2 linked regions of the Megalodesulfovibrio gigas DSM 1382 = ATCC 19364 genome follow. Each later gene encodes a partner of the first gene's protein in a complex. Links are inferred from orthologs where the notes say so. Each region holds a gene or a part of one and is shown on either strand. Other genes may lie near its edges.

Region 1 (5,322 bases):
AGTTCTGCTTGTACACGGCTTGCACCGCCTCGGGCAGGACCACGTCCTTGACGGTAAGCGCATCGCCCACCTGCATGTTGCTCACGTCCAGGTCCACGCAGGCCGGGATGTCACCAGGCAGGCAGGTGATGATGATGGTGTCGTGGAAGGTTTCCATCATGCCGCCCAGCTTGAGGCCGGGGGCTTCGCCCACCTGGCGCAGGGGGACATTGAGGGTGACCTTCTTGTCGAAGTCCACGCCATAGAGGTCCAGATGCACCACCTGACGCTTGAAGGGGTGCTTCTGCACCTTCCACACCAGGGAGGGCCGGCCTTCCTCGCCGTCAATCACCAGGGAGAAGAGTTTGCTGGTGCCCACCTGACGGTAGGCCTTCTCGAAGGCGAGGGCGTCGATGGTCAGGGCGATGTTTTCGCCGGACGCGGTGTAGTAAATGGCGGGAAATTCGCCAGCCACGCGCAGACGACGATTGGGGCCCTTGCCGGCAGAGTCGCGCCGAATGGCAGCGAGAGTGATTTGCTCAGCCATGATCAATGTGCTCCTTCACATGCACCGGCGGCGCGTTCAGACGAACAGGACGCTCACCGAGGATTCGGTATGAATATTGTGGATGGCCTTGGCCAACAGACCGGCCACGGACATGACCTCGATCTTGGGGCAGGCCTCCTTCTTTTCACCAAGGGGGATGGTGTTGGTCACCAGGATCTTGGAGAATTTGGACTGCTGCAGCCGTTCGATGGCCGGACCGGACAACACAGGATGGGTGGCGCAGGCGATCACTTCTTCGGCCCCCGCAGCCAGGAGCACGTCGGCGGCGGCCACAATGGTGCCGGCGGTGTCGATCATGTCGTCCAGCACCACGGCGCGCTTGCCTTTCACGTCACCGATGACGTTCATGGCCTTGGCTTTGTTGGGTTCATCGCGACGCTTGTCGATGATGGCCAGGCTGGCGCCCATGCGCTTGGCGTAGGAGCGGGCGCGTTCGGTGCCGCCGGCATCGGGGGACACGCAGACGATGTCGCCCTCCAGGCCGCGCATGTATTCCAGGAATACTGGCAGCGCGTAGAGGTTGTCCACGGGAAGGTCGAAGAACCCCTGGATTTGCCCGGCGTGCAGGTCGATGGTGATGAGCCGGTGCATGCCGGCCACAGTCAAAAAGTCAGAGACCAGCTTGGCGCTGATGGGCGCACGGGGGACGACCTTGCGGTCCTGCCGGGCGTAGCCGTAGTAGGGGACCACCGCAGTGACCCGGCCGGCGCTGGCGCGCTTGAGGGCGTCCAGAATCAGGCACAGCTGCATCAGGTGGAAGTTGACCGGCGCACACGTGGGCTGCACGACAAAGACGTCGTTGCCGCGCACGTTGTCCTTGATCTCCACGCGGATTTCGCCGTCGCTGAAGGTCTCGGTCACCGCCGGGGTCAGCCGGCAGCCAAGGTGATCGCAAATCGCATACGCCAGCTCGGGGTTGGCGGTGCCCGTGACTATCTGCAGATCTCGGCTCATGACGGTTCTACGCTTGCACCAGTCCCGCTGGACCGGCGGCCGCTGTGCGCCCGCTTGCGCATGGCGCGCAATCAGTTTGGAATGCGTCCGGACCGGGCCAAGCCCGCGTCAGGGCGCAAGAGTCCAGGAGCTGCACGGCGGAACATGGTGCTCCGGCCGTGCTGCTCCCGGACGAAAAAAAATGGCAGGGGCGGAAGGATTCGAACCCTCGAATGACGGGACCAAAACCCGTTGCCTTGCCAGCTTGGCGACACCCCTGCATCACATGTGGCTGCTGAACACCCGCCCCGGACCGATCCAGGCCAGGGCCTCGGCCTGCCGGGCAAAGCTCCCGGCCAGTTCCGAGTTGCGGAACAACGCAAATACGCTTGACCCACTGCCGGAGAGCAGCACTCCCGCAGCGCCAGCCCTATAGGCCAGATCCTTAAGGAGAGTCAACCGGGGCTCACGGGGCAGCACCACAGGCTCAAAGCTATTAAAGAGCACCACAGCGTCAGTGAAAATGACGTCTTTACGCGTGCCGAATGGGCTTGTCAAGGCCGGATTGCCGCCGCCGGGCATTTTGCCGTGCTCACTGTCCCATGTTGCGTACGCCCAGGCCGTGGACACGGGGATGGCCGGGCTGCACAGCACCAGCATGAATTCAGAAAGGTCAATATCCACAGGGGTCAGGCGTTCCCCAATGCCCTCTGCCAGGCAGGGCCGGCCTCCCTGCAAAAAAAAGGGCACGTCCGCGCCCAGGGCGGCAGCCAGGGAGGCCAGGCGCGATGCCGGCAAGGCGTTCGCGCCAGCCAATTGATTGAGCACCAGGAGCATGGCCGCGGCGTCTGCGCTGCCGCCGCCCAGGCCGGCACCCACGGGGATGCGCTTTTCCAGGTGCGCCGCCACATCCATGGACTGTTCCGCCGCCTGGACAAAGGCGGCATATGCCCTGGCCACCAGATTTTCCGGGCCGGCCAGGGCAGGATCGGAACAGGAGAAGCGCAGACCGCTGCCGGGCGCGCCCGGCGTCACGGTCAGCGTGTCCGTGGGGTGGGCCAGGGGCCAGAACAGGGTGGCGAGTTCATGGTAGCCGTCGGGCCGACGGCAGCGGATCTCCAGGAACAGATTCACCTTGCAGCCCGGGTGCACGGTGTGCGCCGTCATGGCCGGGGCGGCGTTCATTTGGAGGGCGGCAGCACGGCCAGGGTTTCCAGCACGATGGAATCGTTGGTGAAGACGCACAGTTCCGCGGCAATGCGCATGGATTCCATGGCGGTCTTGTCGCAGGGCAGGTGCGCGTGGCGGGTCAGGGCACGGGCCGCGGCCAGGGCATAGGGCGCGCCGGAGCCGATGGCGGCAATGCCGTCGTCGGGCTCGATGACGTCCCCGGTGCCCGAGAGCATCAGGATGGAGGAGGCGTCCGCCACCAGAAGCATGGCTTCCAGGCGGCGCAGGTACTTGTCCTTGCGCCAGTCCTTGGCCAGTTCCACGCTGGCGCGGACGATTTGTCCGGAAAATTCCTCCAGCTTGGCCTCGAAGCGCTCGAAGAGGGTGAAGGCGTCTGCCGTGGCGCCGGCGAACCCGGCCAGCACCCGATCCTTGTACAGCCGCCGCACCTTGCGGGCCGTGTGCTTGATGGCGATGCTCTGGCCCAGGGTCACCTGCCCGTCGCCGGCCATGGCCACGCCGGTAGTGTCCTTGACGGCCAGCACCGTGGTGCCGCGCAGGAAGGGGAAGGATGAATCGGTGGTGTTGTTCATGCGGATGGTGCTCCAAAAAGCCGCGTGGCGACGCGGGTCCAGGTCTGCAGGGCGGCGTCGGCATACAGCCACATGGCCGCCTCGTCCACGCCGGGGGCCTCCTGCAGGCCCTCGGTCAGGGCGGCCAGGGCCACGGCGGCGGCCTCGTCCACGGGATAGCCGTATACGCCGCAGCTCACGGCCGGAAAGGCCACCCTGCGCGCGCCGTGCGTGCGGGCCAGGCGCAGGCTTTCCAGATAGCAGGCGCGCAACGCCGCGGCCTCGCCTTGCTTTCCGCCCCGCCAGATGGGGCCGACAGTATGGATGATCCATCTGGCCGGCAGCGCGAAGCCGGGGGTGATGGCCGCCTCGCCTGCATGCAGGGGGCCCCGCTGGCGGATGATTTCCTGACAGGCCTGCTGCAGGGGCTCCCAGCCGGCAGCCGTGTGGATGGCGCCATCAACGCCGCCGCCGCCGCGCAGTCCGGCATTGGCAGCGTTGACGATGGCGTCCACGGGCGCGGTGGTGATGTCCCCCTGCCGCAGGCAGAGCCGGGCGGCGGGCAGGGTCCAGCAGGCATCCATAGAAGTGAATTCCGTTATGATTTTGTCCAGAGATACAGGCCGGTGGCCTCGTCCAGGCCGCGCACCAGGGGGTCGCCTTCCAGTTGCAGGATGCAGGCCTCGGCGGCGAAGATGGGGCAGCCGGCCACGGCATGCCCGCCCAGGCAGCTGCCATCGTGGCGGCTCAGGGTCAGGTGCAGGTGGATGAAAGGTTCGCCGTCCTTGATGGAGACGTTGCCCACGCCGATGAGGATTTCCACGTTCTCGTCCACGGCGTGGTTGATGTAGCGCTGCTCGTCCTGCAGGTAGAAGCCGAGCATGGCCTTTTCCAGCGCGCCGATGACCTGCACCGAGCCGCGGGTGATGTTGTGTTCCTTGCAGACGGCGGTCAATGCGTCCAGCAGATCGGCGCCCTTGGGCAGCCGCTTCAGCAGATGGCTCATGATCGATTCCTGATGAAAATAGCGTGGTGGTGTGGGGGATGCGTCAGAACAACGAAGGCCTGAGGAGCTCTTTGCGCTCCTTCTGCTTTTGCTTGAATCGTTCCAGCTCCCGCTTCTGCTCGGGAGCCTTGGCCAGTTCCTCGGCTTTCTTGGCGTGAAATTCCGTCCGGGACTCATTTTGCAGATAAAAGGCCGCCCAGGCAAGGTGCATGTGGGCGTCGAAATACCTGCCGGCCTGGCCCAGGGCGCGGCCGTAGGCCTCATGGACTTCCGGATCCTCGGGCAACTGGCGCAGGATGCGTTTGAAGGAGTCCATGGCCTGATCGATGTGGCCGGTATCGCCCAGGATGCGGCCCAGGAAGAAATGGGCCATGAGGTCGTCGCGGTTTTTGGCCAGGGCCCGCTGCAGCAGGGACGTGGCGGCCTGGAAGTCGCCCTGCTGGAACTTGAGCCGGGCGTATTCGCGCAGGAAGAGCGGGTCGTCCCCGCTGCAGCGCAGGCCGTCGTGGAAGGCGGCTTCGGCATCGTTGAAGCGGTTCATCCGCGTGAGGACGATGCCGCGGCCCAGGGCGTCCAGGCAAGGCTCTGTCGATTCCTGCCGCTGGAAGTAGGTGATGGCCACCTTGGGGTCCGTGTATCGGGCGCGGGTGAGGGTCTGGATGCGGCGGAAGCGGGTGTTGTCGTCCTTGCGGGCGCGGACATTGGCCGGCAGGCGCTCAATGTTCTGGGAGACGTAGCCGATGCGTTCCGACAGGCCGGGGTGGCTGGACAAATATGTGGGCATGGAGCTGCCAGAGCCGCCCAGCCATTGATTCTTCTGGAGGATTTCAAACGCCCTGTGCAACCCCTGGGGCGGGTAGCCGGCATTGATGAGATATCCCAGGCCCACCTGGTCGGCTTCCTGTTCGTTGTCCCGGCTGTAGGAGAGCAGGGCTGCCTGCTGGGCGGCGGCGGAGCCCATCACCATGCCCTGGCCCTGTCTGCCGCCGATGAACACCCCGGCCAGGATGCCCAGCAGGGACAGCAGGGAGGTGGCGCCCATGGCCTCGATGCGTCGGGCGATGTGGCGTTGCGAGACGTGGGCCAGCTCGTGC
Region 2 (7,917 bases), 1.3 Mb from region 1 along the record:
CGCTGACGCTGGACGTCACCCTCAAGCCGGAAACAGCCCCCGCAGCCTCGTCCTTTTCCCGAATCAAGGAAGTTGACGCACCGGACCTCAAAGGCAACATCGGCAAGCTGTTCCTGGAGACTTCGCCCCCGGACGCCGCCATCATGGTGCTCAACATCAAGCCCAAGTTTGAGCAGGGCATTGAATTGAAGTCCGGCAGCTATCGCCTGGACATCCGTCACGACGGCTACGAGCCCATGCGCGTGGTGGTGGTCATTGCCCCCCGCAAGGCCGTGACGTACCGGGTGGTGCTGCAGCCGGCCGCAGAGCAACCCGCCCCAATCCCGCAAAAGGGAGAACCCGCGGCGCCCTCCCCGGTGTCCACCCAGCAGGCGGAACAAGCCAAAGCGCGACTGCAGGAAGGCCGCACCCTGCTGGAGGACGGCAACGCCCAGGGGGCGCTGGAAGCGCTCAGCGCCGCCGTCACGTTGGATCCGTCCCTGGTCGATGCGGTTATTCTGCGCGCGGCCGTGCACACCCGGCTTGAGCAGTTTGATCAGGCGCTGGAAGACTACAACCGGGCCATCAAACTCGCCGGCAAGACACCGCATGCCTTCCTTGAACGCGCCAAACTCAATGAAACGCTGCAGCGTCCCGACGCAGCCTGCTATGACTACTGGATGGCCTGCTCCCTGGATGCGTGCGACGGCATCCGCGATGCGCAAAAGCGAGGGCTGTGCCAGTAGTTGGCCGAGTCTCCTTGCCTGCTTCCCGTCATCACCAACCCTGTCGGTCTCCGGCAGGGTTTTTTCATTTCACAAAAAATGCTGCCGGCAAGGAGCGTTCTCCTCGCCGGCAGCACAGAGATGCAACACCGCCTGACTACTCGACTACCCCATTGCGGGGCCAGGCCTATTTCGTGGCCGAGGCCGTCAGCGCCATGGCTTCCACCTGCGGCAGCCGGCGCGCGCCGTAATAGTGCCTGTTGTAGTAGTTATCGCCAAACACGCGATCAATGGTCACGCCTTTCTGAATGGAAGCGTGCACCATCTGGTCGTTGCCGATGTAAATGCCCACATGGGTCACCACGGCGCGGCGGGAAATTTTGAAGAAGAGCAGATCGCCGGGGCGCAGGTCGCCCTTGGCCACAGGCTTGCCCAGGGGAAGCTGATTGTAGCTGCCGCGGGGCAGCTTGATGCCAAATTGCTTGTACACGTATGCGGTGAAGCCGGAGCAATCGAACCCGCCGGGGCCGGTGCCGCCATACTTGTACCGGGTGCCAAAATGCGGCGTGGAGAGGGCCATGATTTTGGGAAGAAATTCCTTGGGGAGCGGCGGGCAGACGCCATCCACTTTCTGTGCCCCGTCAGGTCCCAGGGGGGGGCAGGCCTTGCCCGAAGCGCCAAGCGAAAGGTCGCTTGAAGACTGCATCATGGAGCAGCCGGAAAGCAGCGTGGCGAGAAGAAGAGAAGCAAGTATGGCGAATTGGCGGCAGCGTCGTGGGAGGAACAGGCTTTTTCGGCGCATGTCGTCTCTCTTGTAACTGTTGACTTAGGGAGGCCGCGCTGGACGCAGGCAGGCATGTTCTCAATACGTTTCCGTGAGATACATGGACTGCGTGCATTTGTAAATCATTTGTTTCCGCAATACAACGCATCAGAACCGTCAAAAAAGCCATGCAATTTCCAATTACTGCATGAGGCTGGACTTTCCCGCCAGCCTGCCGTATGGAGAACGACCGACATTGATTCAAGGGAGTTGCACTGCATGCGTTACGTCATCATCGGCAACGGCGTCGCCTCCATCGGCGCCATCGAAGGCATTCGCGCCAACGATCCGCAGGGAGAAATCCTCGTCGTCAGCGAAGAAGCCTTCCCCACTTACGGCAGGCCCCTTATTTCCTACTATCTTGCAGACAAGGTCGCCGAGCGCCACCTGCCCCTGCGGCCGGACAGCTTCTATACGGACCACCACGTGGCCATGAAGCTGCAAAGCAAGGTGACGGCCATCGACCCCGTAACCCAGACCCTGACCACCGAGCACGGCGAATCCATCGCCTACGATCGGCTGTTGCTGGCCCTGGGTGGCGCGCCGTACCTGCCCGCCATTGCCGGCATTTCCGGTCCGGGCGTGTTCACCTTCACCCAGCGTGGGGATGTGGACGCCCTGCGCACCGCCGTCAAACAGGCGCGGCGCGTGGTGGTGGTGGGTGCAGGGCTCATTGCCCTGAAGGCCGCCGAGGCCCTGGCCGCCATGGGCAAGGAAGTGACCCTGGCCGTGCGGTCCCGCCTCATGCGCAGCTATTTCGACGAACACGCCAGCGAGCTGCTCAAGCGTCACCTGGAGCAAAAAGGCCTTGCCTTTGCCCAGGGCCACTCGCCCCAGGCGCTGCTGCGCGACGAAAACGGCGTGCTCACCGCCCTGGAGACGGACAAAGGCCAGCTGCCGGCCGATGTGGTCATCATGGCTGCCGGCGTGCGGCCCCAGACCGATCTGGCCAAAACTGCCGACATCAACGTTGGCCTGGGCATTCAAGCGGACGACCACATGCGCACCTCGGCCCTGAACATCTTCGCCGCGGGCGATTGTGTGGAAGCGGCGGAAATGCTCTCCGGCTCCCCCGTGGTCATGCCCATCTGGCCCAACGCCTTCAACCAGGGCTACAACGCCGGCGCCAACATGGCCGGGGCAGACCTCAAGTACCCTGGCAGCCTGAACATGAACTCCATTTCCTATTGGGGCCTGCCCACCACCTCCGTGGGGATGGTCAATCCCCCGGCAGACCAGGGCTACGAAGTGCATCTGGAGTCCGACCCGGCCCGCTTCGCCTATCGCAAGCTCGTCTTCAAGGATGATCGCCTGGTGGGCTGCATCCTGCTGCAGGATGTGGACATGGCCGGCTTCTATACCGGCTTCATCCGCTTCCGCATCACCCTGGATGCCAAGGCCAAGGATTCCCTGCTGCAAGGCAGGCCGTCGCCCCTGGATTGGCCCGAGCCACTCATCCAGGCCGAACTCAAATACGGCGGTGCCTATGCCGCCGGCGAACTCATCGCCTAGGGCATCGTCATTTTGAAAAAGGACGTTGCGGGGGAACACCTTTCGGTAGAACGGTGTTCCCCCGAGAACTCCTTATCAAAGATGCTTTGCTCCACCGGCAGCCGCCTCCCGCCCCCTCCTGCCGACTGCGGTCGATCCCGCTTCCGGCCCGGCCCTCTCCCCGGGGCAACACCGTTTCCGCTGCGGCGCAGGACGCGCATTTTCCGTTGACGCCGCGGGCTGCGCCTGCCATGGGCACGGAATCGCAGTCACTCAAGAAGGATGACGACACATGGTGGATCTGTATCTCGGACAAGCGCAGGACGTGTTGCTGGGCCAGGACTTTCTGACCTGGCTGTGGTGCATGAGCGAACGCACGGGCGGGGCCTTCCGCACCGCCAAGGGCGAATCCTTCCAGTGCGTGCTGGAACAGCGCGTGGTGGTACAGGGCGGCCAGGGCGATACCCTGGAAACCGCTACCGTAACCGGCGCCTTGAGCGAACTCAAGGAAGCCCGTCTGGGCCTGGCCACGGGCAAAAAAGTCACCCGCGCCCTGATCCGGCTGGCGGTGGACGAAGAGGAATGGTCCGTGACCCTCAAGGCCGAGGACTTCGCCCTCAACAGCCTGAAGACACCCAAGATTGAGGCCGGACGCGAGGAAGGGGACGACCCCGACGCCATCTACCTGGAAAAATTCTACCTGCTGGAACGGGCCATGGAGTTTCTGGACTCGCTCTACCTGCAGTTCCTGCAGGCCAGAATGGCGGCAGACTGGCCCGAGACGGTGAAGATCGTGCGGCAGTGGATCGCCAGCAGCGGCGCAAACCAGCCAGCCTGAGCAGACGGCACTGGCAGCGGTTTACTTGCCGCCCAAAACCACTATACTCCTGCCGCATCCACCCGCCATTTCCCGCGCCGGCAGCCCCTCCGGCAGCCGGCGTGTCCAAGGAGTGTTCCGTATGATTCGCAAGCCGTACATCCACCTGCTCCTGCCCCTGACAATCCTGCTGCTGGCCGCCCTGTCCTCCCCCCCGGCCATGGCCACAACGGCCCTGCCAGAGTTCACCACCCTGGCCAAACGCACGGGCGCAGCCGTGGTGAACATCTCCACCGTGCGCCGGGTGGAAACGCCAGACCTGCAGGACTTCTTCCGCTTCCGCAAGCCGGAAGGCGACAACCGCATGGAAGAATTCTGGAAGCAGTTCGAGAAATTCTTCAAAACCCCGGAAGGCAACCGCAAGGATCGCTCCCTGGGATCCGGCTTCATCATCTCGCCGGATGGCTTCATCGTCACCAACAATCACGTCATCAAGGATGCGGATCAGATTGCCGTGAACCTCCAGGGCAAGGACAAGGAATCCGATTCCTACAACGCCACCGTGGTGGGGCGCGATCCGGAAACCGACTTGGCGTTGCTGAAAATCGAGACCACCGCTCCCCTGCCGGTGCTGGAATTCGGCGATTCCGACGCCATGGAGGTGGGGCAATGGGTCATCGCCATCGGCAACCCCTTCGGCCTGGACCACACCGTGACGGCAGGCATCGTCTCTGCCAAGGGCCGCACCATCGGCGCCGGGCCCTTTGATGATTATGTCCAGACCGACGCCTCCATCAACCCCGGCAACTCCGGCGGCCCGCTGCTGAACATGGATGGCAAGGTCATCGGCATCAATACGGCCATCATCTCCTCCGGCCAGGGCATCGGCTTCGCCATTCCCAGCAACATGGCCCGGCGCATCATCCAGGATTTGAAGGACAATAAGAAGGTGCAGCGCGGCTGGCTGGGGGTGACCATCCAGGATGTGGACGAGAATTCCGCCAAGGCCCTGGGCATGCAGCAGGCCCACGGGGCGCTCATCAGCTCCGTGCGGCCCGGCGACCCTGGCGACAAGGCCGGCATCAAGCCCGGCGACGTGGTGCTGACCATCAACGACCGTCCCGTGGCCGACGCCGGCGAACTCCTCAAGCATGTGGCCGCCCTGCTCCCCGGTGAAAAGGCCGCCCTGCAGGTGTGGCGCGAGGGCAAGACCCTGCCCCTTTCCGTCACCCTTGGGGAACGGCCCACCTCGGAAGAAGCGCTGCTGGGCGAGGGCGAGGAAGAGCAAGCCCCCGAGGCTTCGGAAATCGGCCTTTCCCTGCGTCCGCTGACCAAGGACGAAATCAAGGAACAGAAACTGGAGCGCGGCGGGCTGCTGGTGCTGGAGGTGGATCCCGAATCCCCGGCCGGCGAGGCCGGCTTGCGCAAGGGCGACATTGTGCTGGAACTGAACCTCAAGCCCGTGGAAACCCTTGACGCCTTCGCCGAGCTCATGGAAAAGGACGCTGCAAAGAAAGGCGTGGCCATGCTGCTGGTGAAACGCGGCAAGCAAACGATCTTCCGCACCATTCCCCTGGATGCGGCAGCGCAGGACGCGGAATAGGGCACGTTATCTTTGAAAGGGGAGAGCGAGAGAGGGAAGAATCTTTTGTAAAAAGGTTTCCCCTCTCGCAACGCCCTTCTTCAAAATTACAATACGCCAGTCCACTGCAGCCCGTCCAATGGAGTCTCGTATGCATGCACTCACGCCGCGGCAGATTGTCGCGGAACTGGACAAGTTCATCATCGGTCAGGAAAAGGCCAAGCGCATGGTGGCCATCGCCCTGCGCAACCGCTGGCGGCGGCAGCAGCTGCCCCCGGCCCTGCGCGAAGAAGTGGCCCCCAAAAACATCATCATGATCGGCCCCACGGGCGTGGGCAAGACCGAAATCGCCCGTCGCCTGGCCCGGCTGGCCGGCGCACCGTTCTTCAAGGTAGACGCCACCAAATTCACCGAGGTGGGCTATGTGGGCCGCGATGTGGAAAGCATGGTCCGCGACCTCATGGAGTTCGGCGTGGCCATGGTCCGCAAGGAAGAGCAGGAACGGGTGAAGGAAAAGGCCGCCGCCGCCGCGGAAGAACGGCTGCTGGATCTGCTCCTGCCCGCCTCCGGCCGCAGCACGGACATCCCCACCGCCACCGCCTCCATCAGCGATGTGCCTGCTTTTGCCGCGCCACCGGCCCAGGCGGGGGACCTGTCCTCCACGCGGGAAAAGCTGCGCGATCTGCTGCGCAAGGGCCTCCTGGACGACCGCGACGTGGAGATGGAAATCTCCGTCTCCGGCGGCGGAGTGGAGATCATGTCCATCCCCGGCATGCAGAACATGCCCGGGGCCGAGGACATGCAAAGCCAGTTCAAGGACATCTTCTCCAAGGTCTTCCCTGCCAAGCGCAAGCGCAAGAAAATGAAGGTCAAGGAAGCCTGGGAACACGTGCTGCAGGAAGAGGCCGACCGCCTCATCGACATGGACAAGGTGACCGACATCGCCAAGGAACGCGTGGAGGAAAGCGGCATCCTGTTCATCGACGAGATCGACAAGATTGCCTCCTCCAGCCACAACAAGGGCGGGCCGGACGTCTCCCGCGAGGGCGTGCAGCGCGACCTGCTGCCCATCGTGGAAGGCACCGTGGTGCACACCAAGTACGGCCATGTGCGCACGGACCACATCCTGTTCATCGCCGCAGGCGCGTTTCACGCTGCCAAGCCCTCGGATCTGGCACCCGAACTCCAGGGCCGCTTCCCCCTGCGGGTGGAGCTCTCCCCCCTGGGACAGCACGAGTTCTATCGCATCCTCACGGAGCCGGAAAACGCCCTCACCAAGCAATACACCGCCCTGCTGGAGACGGAACGCGTGCGCATCTCCTTCACCGAGGACGCCCTGCAGGAGCTGGCCGCCTGCGCCCAGCGGGCCAACGAGGAGACGGAGAACATCGGCGCGCGCCGGCTGTACACCATCCTGGAGCATCTGCTGGCGGATCTTTCCTTCGAAGCGCCGGAACGCGCCGGTGAAGTGATTGTCATCGACCGCGACACCGTGCGCGGCAAACTCATGGACGTGTTGGAAGACCGTGACCTCGCACGCTACATCCTCTGATTTCTTCCCAGATTCCACTGCAAAGGACGATCCCATGGAGAAAGGCGCCCGCATTGCGCGCATGCTGATGGAGTCCCTGCCCTTTATCCGGCAGTTCCACGGGCAGACGCTGGTCATCAAGTACGGCGGCCACGCCATGAAGGACGAGGTGCTCAAAAGCGCCTTTGCCCGCAGTATGGTGATGCTGAAGTATATCGGCATCAATCCTGTGGTGGTGCACGGCGGCGGCCCGCAAATCGGCCAGCTGCTGCAAAAACTCTGTATCCCCACCACCTTCCGCGAGGGCCTGCGCGTGACGGATCGCGCCACCATGGACGTGGTGGAAATGGTGCTGGGCGGCAAGGTGAACAAGGAAATCGTCAGCCTGCTGAACCTGCACGGCGGCAAGGCCGTGGGGCTTTCCGGCATGGACGGCTGGCTGCTCAAGGTCCGCCGCATGGAACTGGCCGTGGACCGCGAAAATGCGCCGCCGGAAATCATCGACCTCGGCCATGTGGGCGAGCCCGTGGCCGTGGAGACTGCCCTCATCCGCTCGGTGGAGCGCGACGGCTTCATTCCCGTCATCGCCCCGCTTGGGGTTGATGAGGAAGGCAAAAGCTACAACGTGAACGCGGATTCCGCCGCCGGGGCCATCGCCTCGGCCATGAAGGCCAAGCGGCTGATTTTGCTCACGGACGTTCCCGGCATCCTGGACAAGAGCGGCCAGCTCATTTCCAGCCTCACCCTGTCCCAGGCCGCCCTGGCCATTGCCGACGGCACCGTCTCCGGCGGAATGATTCCCAAGGTCAAATGCTGCATGGAAGCGCTGGATGCCGGCGTGGAAAAGGCGCACATCATCGATGGCCGGCTGGAAAACGCCGTGCTGCTGGAACTCTTCACCACCGGCGGCATCGGCACGGAAATCGTGCGCACAAAATAATCCCACTCTAGGGCATTTTAATGTTGAAA

What was found.
Region 2: the proteins of hslV (region 1) and hslU are in contact, whole or in part, in a solved structure (PDB 1G4A), measured with the Escherichia coli proteins. The link is inferred for Megalodesulfovibrio gigas DSM 1382 = ATCC 19364 from one-to-one orthologs.

What each region holds. Positions count from the first base shown.
Region 1 is NC_022444.1:3,541,836-3,547,157, forward strand. Bases 1,453-4,334 are described here. They hold hslV (ATP-dependent protease subunit HslV), read right to left. Parts: upstream 3,244-4,334; coding sequence 2,662-3,243; downstream 1,453-2,661. Other genes in these bases: DGI_RS15630 (ribose-phosphate diphosphokinase), read right to left, coding at 1,453-1,501; ispE (4-(cytidine 5'-diphospho)-2-C-methyl-D-erythritol kinase), read right to left, coding at 1,763-2,665; DGI_RS15650 (macro domain-containing protein), read right to left, coding at 3,240-3,806; DGI_RS15655 (PPC domain-containing DNA-binding protein), read right to left, coding at 3,821-4,228; DGI_RS15660 (beta-barrel assembly-enhancing protease), read right to left, coding at 4,272-4,334. Outside these bases: DGI_RS15625 (50S ribosomal protein L25), read right to left, coding at 1-526; more of DGI_RS15630, read right to left, coding at 563-1,452; more of DGI_RS15660, read right to left, coding at 4,335-5,322. UniProt on the Escherichia coli protein: Protease subunit of a proteasome-like degradation complex believed to be a general protein degrading machinery. The complex has been shown to be involved in the specific degradation of heat shock induced transcription factors such as RpoH and SulA.
Region 2 is NC_022444.1:2,203,882-2,211,798, reverse strand. What follows is about bases 4,800-7,768. They hold hslU (ATP-dependent protease ATPase subunit HslU), read left to right. Parts: upstream 4,800-5,568; coding sequence 5,569-6,969; downstream 6,970-7,768. Other genes in these bases: argB (acetylglutamate kinase), read left to right, coding at 7,004-7,768; DGI_RS09695 (DegQ family serine endoprotease), read left to right, coding at 4,800-5,438. Also shown: DGI_RS17225 (PEGA domain-containing protein), read left to right, coding at 1-725; DGI_RS17960 (C40 family peptidase), read right to left, coding at 892-1,413; DGI_RS09705 (NAD(P)/FAD-dependent oxidoreductase), read left to right, coding at 1,747-3,039; DGI_RS09700 (hypothetical protein), read left to right, coding at 3,311-3,856; more of DGI_RS09695, read left to right, coding at 3,978-4,799; more of argB, read left to right, coding at 7,769-7,888. UniProt on the Escherichia coli protein: ATPase subunit of a proteasome-like degradation complex; this subunit has chaperone activity. The binding of ATP and its subsequent hydrolysis by HslU are essential for unfolding of protein substrates subsequently hydrolyzed by HslV.